DNA from 3 places in the Eubacterium sp. BL-380-WT-2B genome. Region 2 is predicted to be linked to each of the others. Evidence: riboswitches for the same ligand, from Rfam matches in the RefSeq annotation. Region 2 holds a riboswitch; each other region holds the start of a gene.
The links. Region 2 has a riboswitch for cobalamin ahead of FYJ53_RS15930 (ABC transporter substrate-binding protein). Riboswitches for the same ligand answer to the same signal wherever they lie in the genome.

Region 1 (5,043 bases), on a different contig from region 2:
ACAATGATCGCAATCGAGCACCTGACCAGAGACTACGGCGAGGGCCGCGGGATTTTTGACCTGTCCTTTGAGGTAAAAAAGGGCGAGGTCTTTGGCTACCTGGGCCCCAACGGCGCCGGGAAAACCACGACCATCCGCCATCTGATGGGCTTTCTTTCGCCCAAGCGCGGCACCTGCGCGATCGACGGCCTGGACTGCTTTAAGCAAGCGGCTGAGATCAAGGAATTTTTAGGGTACCTGCCCGGGGAGATCGCCTTTTTCGACAGCATGACCGGCGTGGAGTTTCTGAACTTTATGGCCGAGATGCGTGGCATGAAGGACCGTGCGAAAATGGAAAAGCTCATCCGCTTTTTCGACCTGAACCCAAAAGGGAAGATCCGTAAGATGTCCAAGGGCACCAAGCAGAAGCTGGGCCTGGTGTCCGCCTTCATGCACGACCCCGGGGTCCTGATCCTCGACGAGCCCACCAGCGGGCTGGACCCCCTCATGCAGAACCGGTTTATCCGCCTGATCCAGAACGAGAAGAAAAAGGGCACGACCATTCTCATGTCCTCCCACAGCTTTGAGGAGGTCGAGCGGACCTGTGACCGGGTGGGCATTATCCGCGCCGGGGAGCTGGCAGCCCTGGACAGTGTGGCCTCCCTCAAGGCAGAGCGCCACAAGATCTACCAGGTCAGCTTCGCCACCGCTAAAGAGGCCGGAGATTTCGCGGCCCGGTGCAACGGCACCCGCCAGCTGAGGGAGCACCCCCAGCTTGTGGAGGTGCGGGTGGCAGGGAGCATGGACAGCTTTCTGAAAATGCTCACCGGCTACCACGTCATGGCGTTGGACACGGTCTCCCAGGATCTGGAGGATATTTTTATGCAGTATTACGGAGGTAAACATCATGCTTAGCGGGCCGCTTTTCAGAAAAACCTTTAAATCACAGCTCAGGATACTTGTCATCTTCGCGGCCATTCTGGCCATGTATATGGGTGTTGAGATCAGTATGTTCAACCCGGATTCCATGGACGGCATAAAAGAGATGATGGACATGCTGCCCCAGCAGATGATAAACGCCATGAACCTGGACGTTGGCGCTGAGACAAGCCTTGTGGGCTTTCTGGGCTCCTATTTTTACGGCTTTATTGTCATCATGGTGCCCATGATTTTTAACATTATCGCCAGCAACAACGCGGCGGCAAAGCTGGTGGATTCCGGCGCCATGGCCTGCCTGCTGTCCGCGCCTAATTCCCGGACCAGGGTCATCGCAACCCAGGCCGCAGCCCTGATCCTGTCCAATATCCTCCTCATGGTCTTTGTGACCGTTATGGGGATCGCGGTCAGCCAGGCTCTGTTCCCGGGCGATCTGGACATCCGCGCCTTTCTGCTCGTCAACGCAGGCGCCCTGCTCATGCAGCTGGCCGTCAGCGCCATTGGCTTCTCTGCCTCCTGCCTGTTTAACGAGAGCCGCCTGTCCCTGGCCCTGGGCGGGGGCCTGCCCGTTCTGTTTCTGGTGCTCATGATGCTCTCCGGCGTCAGCGAGGACCTGGACGTTGTGCGCTACACGACCCTGTACAGCCTGTTTGACCCTGCCGAGATCATCGCTGGAGGCGACACCGTGGGCCTGTGCATGGCGGCCCTGGCGGCAGTCTCGGTGGTGCTGTATACCCTGGGCATCCTGGTCTTCAGGCGGAAGGACCTGCCGCTGTAAATATAAAAAGCAGACTGAGATCTGAATCTCAAAAGGCTCAAAACACGTATCCAAGGTGTTTTGAGCCTTTTGAGCCTGTATCTTGGGGGATTCTTATAAAAAAGGCGCGCTCGGTTATTTTTTTCTGAAAGTGGTATGTACATAAAAAGGGTGCTGCCAGAGGCAGGCCCGAAGCACTGATGAAAGAAGGAGCGATTATGAGAATAGCCATAGTGACCGGGGCGTCCAGCGGGCTTGGACGCGAGTTTGTAAAACAGATCAGTGAACGTGAGCATCTGGATGAGATCTGGGCCGTTGCCCGGAGGCGGGAACGGCTGGAAGCGCTGGCCAGGGAAGTAAAAACACCGGTGAGGCCTGTAGTCATGGACCTGACAGACACCAGCAGTTTTCCGGAGCTGACAGCCCTGATGGCCGAGAAGCAGCCGGACGTGCGGCTGCTGGTCAATGCCGCGGGTATGGGGAAGCTGGGAAATTACGCCGAGGTGACCGAAGCGGACAGCAATGCCCTCATTGATTTAAACTGCCGGGGAGCAGTCGATATGACCCTGAGGGTACTGCCGTACATGCAGAAAGGCGCGAGAATCTTGCAGATCTGCTCGGTGGCGGCTTTTATGCCCCTGCCCGGCATGAACCTGTACGCGGCCTCCAAGGCCTTCCTCCTAAGCTACACCAGAGCTCTGCGCTGGGAGCTGTTCGGCCGGGGCATAAGGGTGACAGCGGTCTGCCCCTACTGGATCAAAAATACCGAGTTTGTGCCGCGGGCCAGCGCCAACGCGGACCGCTCCGCGGTGCGCCACCTGCCCTTTGCGGGCACCGTCCAGACGGTTGTGCGCCGCTCTATGAGGGACAGCCGCCTGGGCGCGGCCGTATCCACGCCGGGCCTTGCAAGCTTCGGGCTGCGGGTGTTTGGCAAGGTGGTACCCCACGGGCTGGGCATGGCGTTCTGGAACGTGCTCAGGAAAATCTGAGGAAATTCAGGGCGCCGGCAGTTGACAATTTTGAAAAGTTCGCTTATACTAATATTAACAATTGAATCAAACCATTGAGGGTGCCTTGAAAAAGGAGAATAGGGAAACCGGTGTGAATCCGGTACGAACCCATCACTGTAAACAGGGACGCGCCGCAGTAAACCACTGGCCTCGGGCCGGGAAGGGAGCGGAGTGCGGAGGAGCTGTGAGTCAGGAGACCTGCCTTTAGTGTTACGCGTGTTTGTCCGGTGAGGGGATTGTCACTGGGAGAACCTGAGATAGGTAAATGGGAGCCTGTCGGCGATGTGTCGGCAGGCTCTTTTTATATGATTTTTTAAGAAAGAGGTAGAAAAATGAGAAGCTTGAAGAAACAGTTTTTAGGGATTGCCCTGTCCGCAGTGCTGGCGGCAGGCGTGTTGGCAGGGTGCGGCAGCGCAGGGGGAAATGACAGCGCCAGCCAGAGCGCCGGCACAGACGGCCATTATCCGGTCACCATCACCACCTACGATTACGACAAGCAGCCTGTGGAAATGACCTTTGAAAAGGCGCCTGAAAAGGTGCTGGCCGTATACCAGAACGCCATCGAGACCATGCTGGCCCTGGGCCTGGAGGACAAAATTGTGGCTGCCAGCGGTCTGGATCACGAGGTGAAGCCAGCGTACAAGGACGCTTTCGCCAAGGTCAACTATCTGTCCGAATTCAAACCCAGCAAGGAAGCCGCCACTGCTCTGGAACCGGATATGATCCTGAGCTGGACCTCCCTGTTCTCCGACAAGAACCTGGGCAGCATGAAGGAGTGGCAGAGCCAGGGCGTGAACAGCTACAACATGCTCAACAGCGGCGCAGTGTCCCCTAAAACACTGGATAACGAGTACCAGGATTTTGAGAACCTGGGCAAAATCTTTGACGTGGAGGATAAGGCCGGGGAACTGGTGAACGCCATCAAGGACGCTGTGAAACAGACAGAGACCTATGCCCAGAAGGAAAACAAGAGCCCCAAAGTACTGGTGATGGAGGACCAGAGCGGTCAGATTGTCAATTATGGGGCCACCACACTGGCAGGCGATATGGTCACCAAGCTTAAGGGCACACTGGCCAGTCCGGACGCGTCCAAGCTGGGCGAGGAGGACGTGGTCGCTGCCAATCCGGAAGTCATCTTCGCAGTCTATATGGACCGTGACGACCAGGACATGGCCGCCCAGACAAAGGACGCCATCATGAACAACGCGGCCTTTGCCGACATCGACGCAGTGAAGAACAACCGGGTGATCCCCATCGAGCTGGGGCAGATGTACTGCAGCGGTGTGCGTACCATCGACGGCATTCATACCATCGCGAATGGGATGTACCCAGATTTAAACCTGAACTAGTCAGCGGGCTTTTTTATGAGACAAAGCGCACTGATCAAAGATAAAGGGCGGCTCCAGAGCCAGCCCTTTTATGTGTTTGTATGCGTGGTCATGCTGGGGCTGCTGATCCTCTCGGCCCTGGCAGCGGTTACCATCGGCTCCATGGACCTGTCCATCCGGGATGTGTACAGCGTCATCGGCTACGAGCTCTTCCATCTGGACAGCCTGAGTGCCTACGCCAGGGGCGCGGCCCACAACGTGGTGTGGTTGATCCGCTTTCCGAGGGTAGTCATGGGGCTGGCTGTGGGTATGGGCCTGTCCATCTGCGGCGTGGTCATGCAGGCCATTGTCAAGAACCCGCTGGCAGAGCCCTATGTGCTGGGCATCTCCTCCGGGGCGTCGCTGGGGGCGACCACAGCCCTGTTCTTTGGGCTGGGCGCTGTGCTCGGCGGCAGCGGTGTGGGTGTGTGCGCCTTTATCGGGGCCTTTCTGATCTCCATGCTGGTGGTGGCAGTGGCCAACATTGGCGGGCCGGCCAACTCCGTCAAGCTCATCCTTTCCGGCATGGCCCTGGGCGCCCTGTGCATGGCTTTCTCCAATTTTATGGTCTTTATGGCCAACGACCCCAACACCACCCAGCAGCTCACCTTCTGGATGCTTGGCAGCCTGTCCGGGGCCAAGTGGGGCCCCACACTGGTCATCTTTGTCGTGGTGGCGGCCAGCACCCTCTTTTTCTGGAGCCAGCACCGCCCCCTGAACCTCATGCTCCTGGGCGACGATGTGTCCATCACCCTGGGCACCAACCTGAACACCTACCGCCATGTGTACCTGGTCCTGACCTCGCTCATTATTGGCCTGTGTGTGTACGCATCCGGCACCATTGGATTCATCGGGCTGGTGGTGCCCCACGCGGTGCGCATGGTATTTGGCACCGACCACCGCAAGCTGGTGCCCCTGAGCGCCCTGACCGGCGGCATTTTTCTGATCTGGGCCGATGTGCTGGCCCGCACCCTGCTGCCCGAGACCGAGGTGC
Region 2 (5,043 bases):
ATCCAGATGTGCCGGGATATGGGCGCATATGGCGCGGAGCTGATCCACCGAAAGGACACCATTCTGACCCACTGCAACGCCGGAGCCCTCGCTACTGCGGATTACGGGACGGCGCTCGGCGTTGTGCGCGCCGCCTGGGAGGCAGGCAAGGAGATTTCCGTCTATGCCGACGAGACAAGGCCTTTCCTGCAGGGAGCCCGCCTGACCGCCTATGAGCTTCAAAAAGATGGTATTCCTGTCACACTGATTACCGACAATATGGCCGGCTGGATGATGAAACAGGGAAAAATCGACTGTGTGGTGGTGGGAGCAGACCGTATTGCCCGAAATGGTGATGTGGCCAATAAGATCGGAACCTACAGCGTCTCCATTCTGGCAAAGGCCCACGGTATTCCCTTTTATGTGGCAGCGCCAACCTCAACCATTGATTTTAATATGTGGTCCGGCGATGATATTGTCATTGAAGAAAGGGATACCCGGGAAATCAGCCATATCAAGGGGCAGCAGATTGCGCCGGACGGTGTGCGCATGGAAAACCCGGCCTTTGATGTTACCCCGCATCAGAATGTCACAGCGATCATCACAGAAAAGGGCGTCGTGTATCCGCCCTTTGACCTGAGCATACCCAGGCTTCAGGACAAATAGGGGAAGCTGATGAAATACAGTATGTTTTCGTGGTTTGGCTATTTCATGCCTTTTGAAGAGCGTATTGACGTGATCAAAGAAGCTGGCTTTGACGAGGTGATGATTTCCTGGGAGGACGAATGTGAGCCCTATTATCTGGAGAAGGAAAAATTCCCGGACATTGTGCGGAGCAAGGGGCTTGGGATCACCAACATTCACGCGCCTTTTATCGGCTATAACGATATCTGGGAAAAAGGACCTGCGGAAACCCGGGCGCTTTTAGACACCTTTGTCAGCTTTGTGCGGGACTGCCATATCTTTGAAATCCCGACGGTGGTGGTGCACACCAATGATCTGGATCTTGGTCCTTATAAATGGGAAAACGGGCTGGCCTTTTTTTCCGAGCTGGCGGAGGCCGGAGAGAAGTACAGTGTCAATATCGCCGTTGAAAATGTGTCGCGTCCGTTTTTGCTGAAGGGGCTGCTGGACGCCATCCATGCCGATCATTTTGGGATGTGCTATGACAGCTCCCATGACTATATGCTGCCCTGCGGCAGGGGAAGAATTCTGGAGGCATACAAGGACCGCATCAAGGCACTGCACCTGTCCGACAATGACCTGCGTATTGACAGGCACTGGATACCGGGCGAGGGGAAGATTCCCTTTGGCGAGGTCATGTCTGAGATCCTGAGTACGGGTGTGGATTTTATATCCTATGAGGTTATCGCGAATGACGAATGGAAAAAGCGGGAGCCCCTTGACTTCTGCCACGCAGTTCGGAACAGTCTGGATCTGAATAACAATAATTTCTAATTGCACAATTCGGGGATTTGTGCTAAACTTCAATTAATAACTTAATGATGCTGTTTTGTTAGAGGAAAGCGGTTGAAATCCGCTACAGCCCCCGCTACTGTAATTGCAGACAAGATCCTCATAGACCACTGTCAGGCGTATCCTGACGGGAAGGGAGGATGGAGAAGGAAGCAAGAGTCAGGACACTTGAAGCAAAGCAATATAATCACTTCGGAGGGAAGTAGAGGATTGTATATTATCATAATCCGGTCTCTCTCATGGAGCCGGTTTTCTTTGTTTTAAGCTGTTTTAAATTTATTTTATGGAGGGACCAATGAAAAAGAAAGTATTGAAAAGTTTGCTGATGGCTCTGGCCTGCGCGGCGCTTTTGCTTGGCGCGGCAGGTTGCGCTCAGAAAGGTCAGGAGGGCGGAGAAGTTTCCGGCGCAGTTACCGGAGAAACCGCTTATCCCGTCTCCATTACTGACGATTTGGGCAACAATGTAAAAATCGAAAAGGAACCTGCAAAGATCGTGTCCTTGTCGCCTGCGAATACAGAAATTCTGTTTGCGCTGGGTGTGGGAGACAAGGTTGTCGGGCGGACCGATTACTGCAATTATCCAGAGGAAGCCGCTCAGGTAGCGGCCATTGGCGATTACAATAATCCCAATGTGGAAAAGATCATTTCCCTTGCCCCGGATGTTGTTCTGGCAGGTGATCTGATCAGCGACGATGTCCGCAGTCAGATTGAAGCCACCGGCGCGAAGGTCATCACCTTTACACCCATGTCTGTGGACGCGGTGGAAAGCACCATCATCAATACCGGCAAAGTGGTCAATGCCAATGACAAGGCTAAAGAAATCACAGACAGCATGACTAAGAAATACGATGAAATCAAGGAAAAGGCCGCGGCAGCCAATCCGCAGAAATCGGTCTTTATTGATATCGGCGGCTACTACAGCGCTGGGGACAACTCGCTGCTGGGTAACATGCTCAAGGATATCAATGCCAAGAACATTGCCTCCGATGCCGGCACAGACTGGCCGCAGCTGAGCGTTGAGCAGATCATCGCAAAGAATCCGGACGTCTATGTGTCTTTCTTCACCACACCGGATGAAATTAAAAAGGTACCGGGCTTTGACCAGGTCAATGCGGTTAAGAATGACGCCATTGTCTATTATGAAATGCTCTCTCCGGACAGCGACCTGATCCAGCGTCCGGGACCCCGCGTTGTGGATGGGCTGGAGCTGCTGGCTGCAGCCGTTTATCCGGATCAGTTTAAGTAGAAAAATTTCTCCGCAGGCAGGCATTTGCCGCCTGCGGAGGTTTTAAACAGACGGTTGAGGAAGAGGACGGATGAAAACAAAGTTGAAAAGATACGCGATGCCCTTATCCATTGTGGGGTGCCTGATCTTAATTTATTTATGCACCATTGTAGGCATTACCTCCATTCCTTTTGGCGAAGCCAACAGGATTTTACTGCACGAGGTTCTGCACCTGCCTGTTAATATGGAGGGAATATCCGCCGGTAATATTGCGATTATCTGGAATGTCCGGCTGCCAAGAGTCATTTTGGGCTTTCTGACAGGCGGAGCGCTGGCGGTCTGCGGCGCTGCCTACCAGGGGATTTTCAAGAACCCCATGGCAGACCCTTTTATTCTTGGGGTGTCCTCCGGCGCGGCGCTGGGCGCGTCCATCGGGATTGTCATGCACTTTTCAGCAGATTTTTTAGGATTAAACGGAACGGCTGTTTTAGCTTTTGCTGGTGCCTTTCTGGCGATCTTTTTAGTGTACAACATTTCAAAGGTCGGGAGAAAAGTGCCGGTCGCTTCCCTGCTGCTGAGCGGGATTGCCGTGAGCCAGTCGCTGACGGCTTTTATGTCTCTGCTCATGATTTTCAATGTCCAGAGTATGAATCAGATTATGTTCTGGACCATGGGCAGTCTGAACGGTAAGGGATGGGACCAGGTAATCACTGTTTTACCTTACGTTGTCATGGGCTGTCTGATCCTGTTCACAACCGTCCGGGAGCTGGATATTATGCTTCTCGGCGAGGATGCCGCCACACAGCTTGGGGTCAATACCGACCACCTGAAGAAAAAGGTGCTGGTGGTCTCCTCGGTAATCACCGCAGCGGTGGTTTCTGTGACAGGGATTATCGGTTTTGTCGGATTAGTGGTGCCGCACATTGTCCGGATTTTATCCGGCCCGAAGCATCGGATTCTGCTGCCCTTTTCACTGGTATTTGGAGGAACCTTCCTCATTATCTGTGATACGCTGGCCCGGACGGTTTCCTCACAGGAAATTCCGGTAGGAATCATCACCGCTGCCTTTGGCGGGCCTTTCTTTATTTATCTTTTGCGTAAATCGAAGAGAGGAGGCGCCCGTTAATGGAAGACTCTGTTATGCTGAAATTTGAAGGCGTTCATACCGGTTACGGCAGCAAAGAGGTGATCAAGGGCTTTACAGCAGATATCCATAAAGGCGAGTTTGTCGGCCTTATCGGCTCAAATGGTACCGGTAAATCCACGCTGCTCAAATGCCTTTCTGGTCTTCTCCCCATCACAGGCGGCCGGATCGTAGTGGGCGGCAGGGATAACGCTGGTCTCAAGCAGCGCGAGCGCTCTCAGATGGTAGCAGTGGTACCGCAGTCCTTTGACATCGATTATGATTTTACAGCTGAGGACATTGTGCTCATGGGCCGAAATCCTTATCTGAGCTATAAGGACCGTGAGAGCGCCGAGGATTACCGGATTGTGGAGCAGGCCATGAAGATGACCAAAACCCTTGGCTTCAGAGGCCGCATGTTCAATGAACTGAGCGGCGGTGAGAAGCAGCGTGTGATCATCGCCCGGGCCATTGCCCAGGAGCCGGATATTATTCTGCTGGATGAGCCCACCTCTGCGCTGGATGTGCATCATCAGATTGAGGTCATGGAGCTTATCGACCAGCTCAATAAAAACGACCATATGACCGTAGTGGCTGTCCTTCACGATATTAACCTGGCGTCGCGCTACTGTGGGCGCCTGATCATGATTCAGGGAGGCCGGGTGGTAGCAGACGGGCCGCCGGCCGATGTGGTCATTGAGCGGAATCTGAAACAGCTTTACAATATGAAAATGCTGGTGCGGGAGAACGCGGTTTTTGAGAAACCGGAGATTGTGCCTATCCGTGTCCTGGAGGGCGAGGAGGCCCGGAATCCGCTGCATATCCATGTAATCTGCGGCGGCAGCGGGGCTTCAAAGGTCATTGAGGAGCTGGACGACATGGGACACCGTGTAACCGCGGGTGTCATCAATGAGGGCAGCGATGACTGGCTGGTCTGCAAATCGCTGAACCTCGATATTGTCGGGGAGCGGCCCTTTACCACCATTTCCATGGAAAAGCAGCAGGAAAATTTAAAACTGATGCAGGATGCAGACATCGTTCTGATCGCGGATGTGCCCTTTGGGCTTGGCAATGTCAATAATCTGGAAGGTCTGGAAACTTTGGATGCAGAGATTTACCTGCACGCAAACTGTCTGAATAATGATTTTACCGAGGGCAGGCTGAAAGCCTGTCTGAATAAGATACGCGAAAAGAAAACAGTGGTCGAAATCGGAGACCACGACGAGTTTCTGGAAATACT
Region 3 (5,043 bases), on a different contig from region 2:
ATGCGCGTGGGCGACATTATTACCGAGCCCCTTGTCAACTTTGGCCGGCTCCCCCGGAAACAGCGGGCGGAAAAGGCCAGGGAGCTGCTTGCGATGGTAGAGCTGGACGCTGATTTTATGCAGCGCTATCCCCACAGCATGAGCGGCGGACAGCTCCAGCGCGTGGGCATTGCCCGGGCGCTGGCCCTGAACCCCGAGGTGCTGGTCTGCGACGAGGCTACCTCGGCCCTGGACGTCTCCATCCAGAAGAAAATCGTGGCGCTGCTGACCCGGCTTCAGCGGGAGAAAAACATTGCCATGATCTTTATCTGCCACGACATGGCCCTGGTCCAGAGCCTGAGCCACCGGCTGGCTGTCATGTACCTGGGCAATATCGTGGAGACCGTGGGCGGCGGCGAGCTGTGTGAAACAGCCATGCACCCCTACACCCAGGCGCTTTTGGGGTCGGTGTTCTCGCTGCATATGGACTGCTGCAAGAAAATCGAAACCATCCCCGGCGATCCGCCGAGCCCGCTGGAGCTGCCTCCGGGCTGCCCCTTTGCCGGGCGGTGTGAAAAATGTATGCCCGTCTGCAAAGCCGAAAAGCCACGCCTGAAGGACGTGGCGCCAGGCCACCAGGTGGCCTGCCATCTCTATTAGTTAAGGAAAGCATTATGGAAGAAACCCGTGAAATCCCGTTAAAAGGCCAGATGACCGAGGGGAAGATAGGCCGGCAGCTGCTGCTGTTCGCCCTGCCCCTCATGTTCTCAAACCTCTGCCAGCAGCTATACAACACCGTAGATGCTGTGATCGTCGGCCGTTTTGTGGGCGCAAATGCCCTGGCCGCCGTGGGCGCGAGCAGCCTGCTCATCACCTTCATGATCTATTTTTTCATCGGCCTGTCCATCGGGGCCAGCGTGCTGATTTCACAGTTTTTCGGCAGCCGGAAATACGACAAGGTGCAGGAGGCTGTGCACACCGCCGTGGCCCTGAGCCTGGCGGCCGGCCTTGCGCTCACCGTTCTGGGCTTGACCCTTGCGCCGGCCATGCTGCGGATGATGAACATCCCAGAGGCCGGGCTTGCCTACGCCGTGCCCTATATCCGCATCTATTTTCTGGGCATGATCCCCATGACTTTGTACAACATTGGCAGCGGGATTCTGCGCGCGGTGGGCGATTCCAAAACCCCGCTGGCCTGCCTGGTGGTCACCGTTGTGCTGAACATCGGGCTCGACCTGCTCTTTGTGGGGCCGCTTGGCATGGGCGTGGCCGGCGCGGCACTGGCCACAGCCTTTTCGCAGCTGGCCGCCGCTGTGCTGATTGTCATTATCCTGCTGAGGGCTGATCCCATCTACCGGCTCCGGCTGGCCAAAATCCGGTTTCACGCACAGGTGTTCAGGGATATCGTGCGAATTGGCCTGCCCGCTGGACTGCAGTCTGTGCTGGTCTGCTTTTCCAACGTAGTGGTCCAGTCCCAGATTAATACCTTTGGGCTGGAGGTCATGGCCGGGTTTACCGCCTATATGAAAATTGACGGATTTCTCTTTATGCCCATTGACGCCTTCTGCCTGGCGATTTCTAACTTTGTAGGGCAGAACATGGGCGCTGGACGCTGGGAGAGGGTGGTAAAGGGCAAAAACGTCTGCCTGCTTTTGTGCGTGGGCGTGACCATCGGCCTGGGCGCAGCCATTATCCTGAACGCCTGTCTGATTCTGGGCATGTTTACCTCGGACGAAACAGTGGTTTTAAACGGTATGCGCCAGCTTTACACCGTGGTGCCCCTTTATGGTATTTACGCTGCGGATCAGGTGTTTGTGGGCGTGCTGCGGGGTGCCGGGGCCACGGTAATCCCTATGATCATCACGCTTTTGTGCATGTGCGGCCTGCGGCTGGGCTGGATTTTTACCACCCTGCGGTTTGTCCACGACGCGCGCATGATCTACATCAGCTATCCGCTGACCTGGATTGTGACAGGGGCGGTACTGGTGCTCTATTATTATAAAGGCAGCTGGCGGCCAGAGAAGGCAGGCTTTAAAAATCGTAAATATTTAAAAAGAAGTTGTTGACAAAGCCGCTCAAAGGGCGTATGATGAAGTTAATTAAATATTGAATGATCCTATGTAGTGGGAAAAGGGTGAGAATCCCTTGCTGTAATCGCAGCTGTAATGCAAAATGCTTTCTGAAAAGCCACTGTCAACGATGATGGGAAGGCGGAAAGATGATATTGCTGAGCCAGAAGACCGACATAGTGATTGGTTCTTAAAAGACTCCGATTTAGAGTGCTTAAGAAACGAAACAAAAACCCTTACCATCCAGATTATACTGTGTTCGTTCATCCCTCTCTGAATCCGAGAGGGATTTTTTTATGGAATTTAAGGACGGTCACCTTATCATTCGTATTTAATTAAATCTCATAATGCCTGTTCCATCAGACAGGCGTCATTAAATCCTCTTTTCAGTCAGCGAGGCTGAAAAACCCTCCCTTTTTTGAGAAGCTCCAAACGCCGGGGCTTCTTTTTTTGAAAAAAATCTTGAAATCTTCGTTTTTATAGAGTATTTTTATGGTATAAAATTATTAAGGGGAAATAATCTTCACGATGGCTTTGTATAGGGTGCGGGAAGAAAATATGGTATAATGGAAGAAATACTGGAAAGGCAGTGGATGGGATGATTAGAATTGGGATTTGTGACGACAATGCTTTGATTGCAGAAAAGCTGGAGGCGCTCATTATCAGATATGGTGAGGAACACAATATTGATGTGGAGACATACGTCTATCATGACGGCAGTGAAGTGCTTGAAGACCGTATCCAGTTTGATATCCTTTTTCTTGACGTGGAGATGCCGGAAACAGATGGGATTGATACGGCCAAGCAGATCCGCAAGTGGGACGCCCGGGTCAAGATTATTTTTATCACCAGCTACACTCACTACATGCGCAACGCCTTTGCTGTGCACGCGTTTGAATACCTGGTCAAGCCTTTTAACACGGCTAAGGTAAACATGGTGCTGACCGAGGTGTTTGATTTTATTGAAAAGGAAAACAAGAGCCATGACATCTCTCTGATGATGGGCGGCGAGCTGAAGGTTTTTGCCAGCAATGACATTTATTATTTTGAGCGTGTGCGGCGGAAGATTAAAATGAGCACCACCCAGGGCGATTTTGAATTTAACGGCGTTCTGAGTGAGATCATGGAAAAGGTTAAGGACTTTGACTTTGAATACTGCCACAAGAGCGTGATCGTGAACCTGTTTCACTGTAAGCGTATTGCGGGCGCCGACCTGTATCTGGACAATGGCGAAACCCTGCCCATCGCCCAGAAACGGGCCGTGGAATTTAAGGCGCGGCTGTTTGATTATATTGAGGAGAATTTTAAGCTGTTGTAGAGGATTGGCTAGGAGGATAAGTTTAGGGGAAGAGTATGGATAAGTGGATTTATATATTGGATATGTTCTTGTCTTATGGCGTATCAGGTTATGTAATGATTAAATTTTTATCTGATTTATTTGAAAGAAAGTATAGTGGGAAAATTTATATTTTAGCTTGGTTATTATTTGTTGTAGTAGCTATTGCGTTTAATCTAACTGGTATTGCGATTTTAAAGAGTATATATGGAATAATTTCTGCATGTGCTTTGGGCTTGTTGCTTTTTAAAGCAAAAGATAAAAGAAGAATAGTAGGCGCAGGTGTCTTCTTTTTTCTGTATATGTTCATTATAGATACTTTATCAGTCTTATTCTTTACGGTTTTTAGTGGAAGAACAATAGAAACTGTTCGAAGCGATATAGTTTTGTTATTTATTTGTGGGTTAGGAAATCAAATTATGCTATTATGTTTTTACAAACCAATTGTAACATTAATGAAAAAGCATAAATTTGATATTATTACCTTACAGCAGAATTTGTTTTTGATAGTTTTGGCGTTATTTGAAGCTGCGTTGCTTATTTATATCATGAGTTTTATTGATAAGACTTCAAGTGGTTTAATGTTAACTATGATGATTGCGGGTTTTTTAGGCTTGGATACATATCTAATTTATCTTTTTGAAACTATCTCACAAAAGTATGAGCTCGAAAGAGAGATAGACTTAAAAAAGCAACAGGAAGAAATGCAAAATAATTATTATCATAGCATTGAAACACAATATGATCATTCACGCCGTTTGATTCATGATATGAAAAATCATATGCAAACTCTTGAGGAAATATATAGTGAGGGAAGCGGCATAGAAGCAAAACAGTATGCAAAAACGATTTTAGAGAGCATGGACGCTTTTTCGGGCCGTTTTAAATGTAAAAATCGTGTACTAACAATTATAGTTAATGACAAGATTTTAAAATGCGATGAACAAAGTATAAAAATTAATACGCAAGTAGAAGATTTAAACTTTGATTTTATAGACCCTTTTGATATGACCACAATTTTTTCAAATTTATTGGATAACGCAATTGAGGCCTGCTCAAAGGTTCCGATCGAAAGAAGAAAAATTGATTTAACGGTTTATAAGTTTAACGAATTTATAACAATCAGTATTCGGAATCCCTATAATGGCAAACTGGTTTGGGATAAAGACAGTCTGGTATCTACAAAGGGCGGGAAACATATGGGGCTAGGCCTGAAGAACGTGAAGTCGGCCGTAGAGAAATACGAGGGCACAATGCAGCGAAAAAGTGATGAAGGTCGTTTCGAAGTAAAAATTTTAATGTCACCGGAAAGTAGAATAGACGTATAAATTTGTATTTGGAGCATGGACGATGTCAAAAAGACAATCAAAAGGGGCTTTGGGGTAAATTGGATTGAAGATATCCTCAGCAAACACTAAAATGATGAATATCAGCTGATATATTCATTAATTTTAATGAGGTGTCTATTATGAAAAAGAATAGTTTAAAAGATAAAATGCTAAAAGGTGTTGCGAAATCAGCAAGGCAGGAAGCAATTAAAAATGCAAATTCCGCTTGCTGGGTAATGCATCACCAAGACAAACTTCCCGAAAAAGTTAAGGATCTGCGTAAGTTCTAATGATTGGTCGGGGTGCCAAATGGACGGTTAACCGTCTGGTC

Region 1: another riboswitch for cobalamin. It lies ahead of FYJ53_RS02540 (ABC transporter substrate-binding protein); the one in region 2 lies ahead of FYJ53_RS15930 (ABC transporter substrate-binding protein).
Region 3: another riboswitch for cobalamin. It lies ahead of FYJ53_RS08425 (LytTR family DNA-binding domain-containing protein); the one in region 2 lies ahead of FYJ53_RS15930 (ABC transporter substrate-binding protein).

What each region holds. Positions count from the first base shown of each region.
Region 1 is NZ_VUMP01000001.1:528,843-533,885, forward strand. Features, by position in the region: gene FYJ53_RS02520 (TetR/AcrR family transcriptional regulator) at 1-7, shown strand, start outside; gene FYJ53_RS02525 (ABC transporter ATP-binding protein) at 1-894, shown strand, start outside; gene FYJ53_RS02530 (ABC transporter permease subunit) at 887-1,693, shown strand; gene FYJ53_RS02535 (SDR family oxidoreductase) at 1,891-2,661, shown strand; cobalamin riboswitch at 2,723-2,903, shown strand; gene FYJ53_RS02540 (ABC transporter substrate-binding protein) at 3,015-4,031, shown strand; gene FYJ53_RS02545 (iron ABC transporter permease) at 4,047-5,043, shown strand, end outside.
Region 2 is NZ_VUMP01000007.1:310,612-315,654, reverse strand. Features, by position in the region: gene mtnA (S-methyl-5-thioribose-1-phosphate isomerase) at 1-645, shown strand, start outside; gene FYJ53_RS15935 (sugar phosphate isomerase/epimerase) at 655-1,437, shown strand; cobalamin riboswitch at 1,471-1,646, shown strand; gene FYJ53_RS15930 (ABC transporter substrate-binding protein) at 1,751-2,701, shown strand; gene FYJ53_RS15925 (iron ABC transporter permease) at 2,772-3,806, shown strand; gene FYJ53_RS15920 (ABC transporter ATP-binding protein) at 3,806-5,043, shown strand, end outside.
Region 3 is NZ_VUMP01000004.1:15,573-20,615, forward strand. Features, by position in the region: gene FYJ53_RS08415 (ABC transporter ATP-binding protein) at 1-639, shown strand, start outside; gene FYJ53_RS08420 (MATE family efflux transporter) at 654-2,045, shown strand; cobalamin riboswitch at 2,081-2,243, shown strand; gene FYJ53_RS08425 (LytTR family DNA-binding domain-containing protein) at 2,647-3,366, shown strand; gene FYJ53_RS08430 (sensor histidine kinase) at 3,402-4,712, shown strand; gene FYJ53_RS08435 (cyclic lactone autoinducer peptide) at 4,853-5,002, shown strand; gene FYJ53_RS08440 (accessory gene regulator ArgB-like protein) at 5,002-5,043, shown strand, end outside.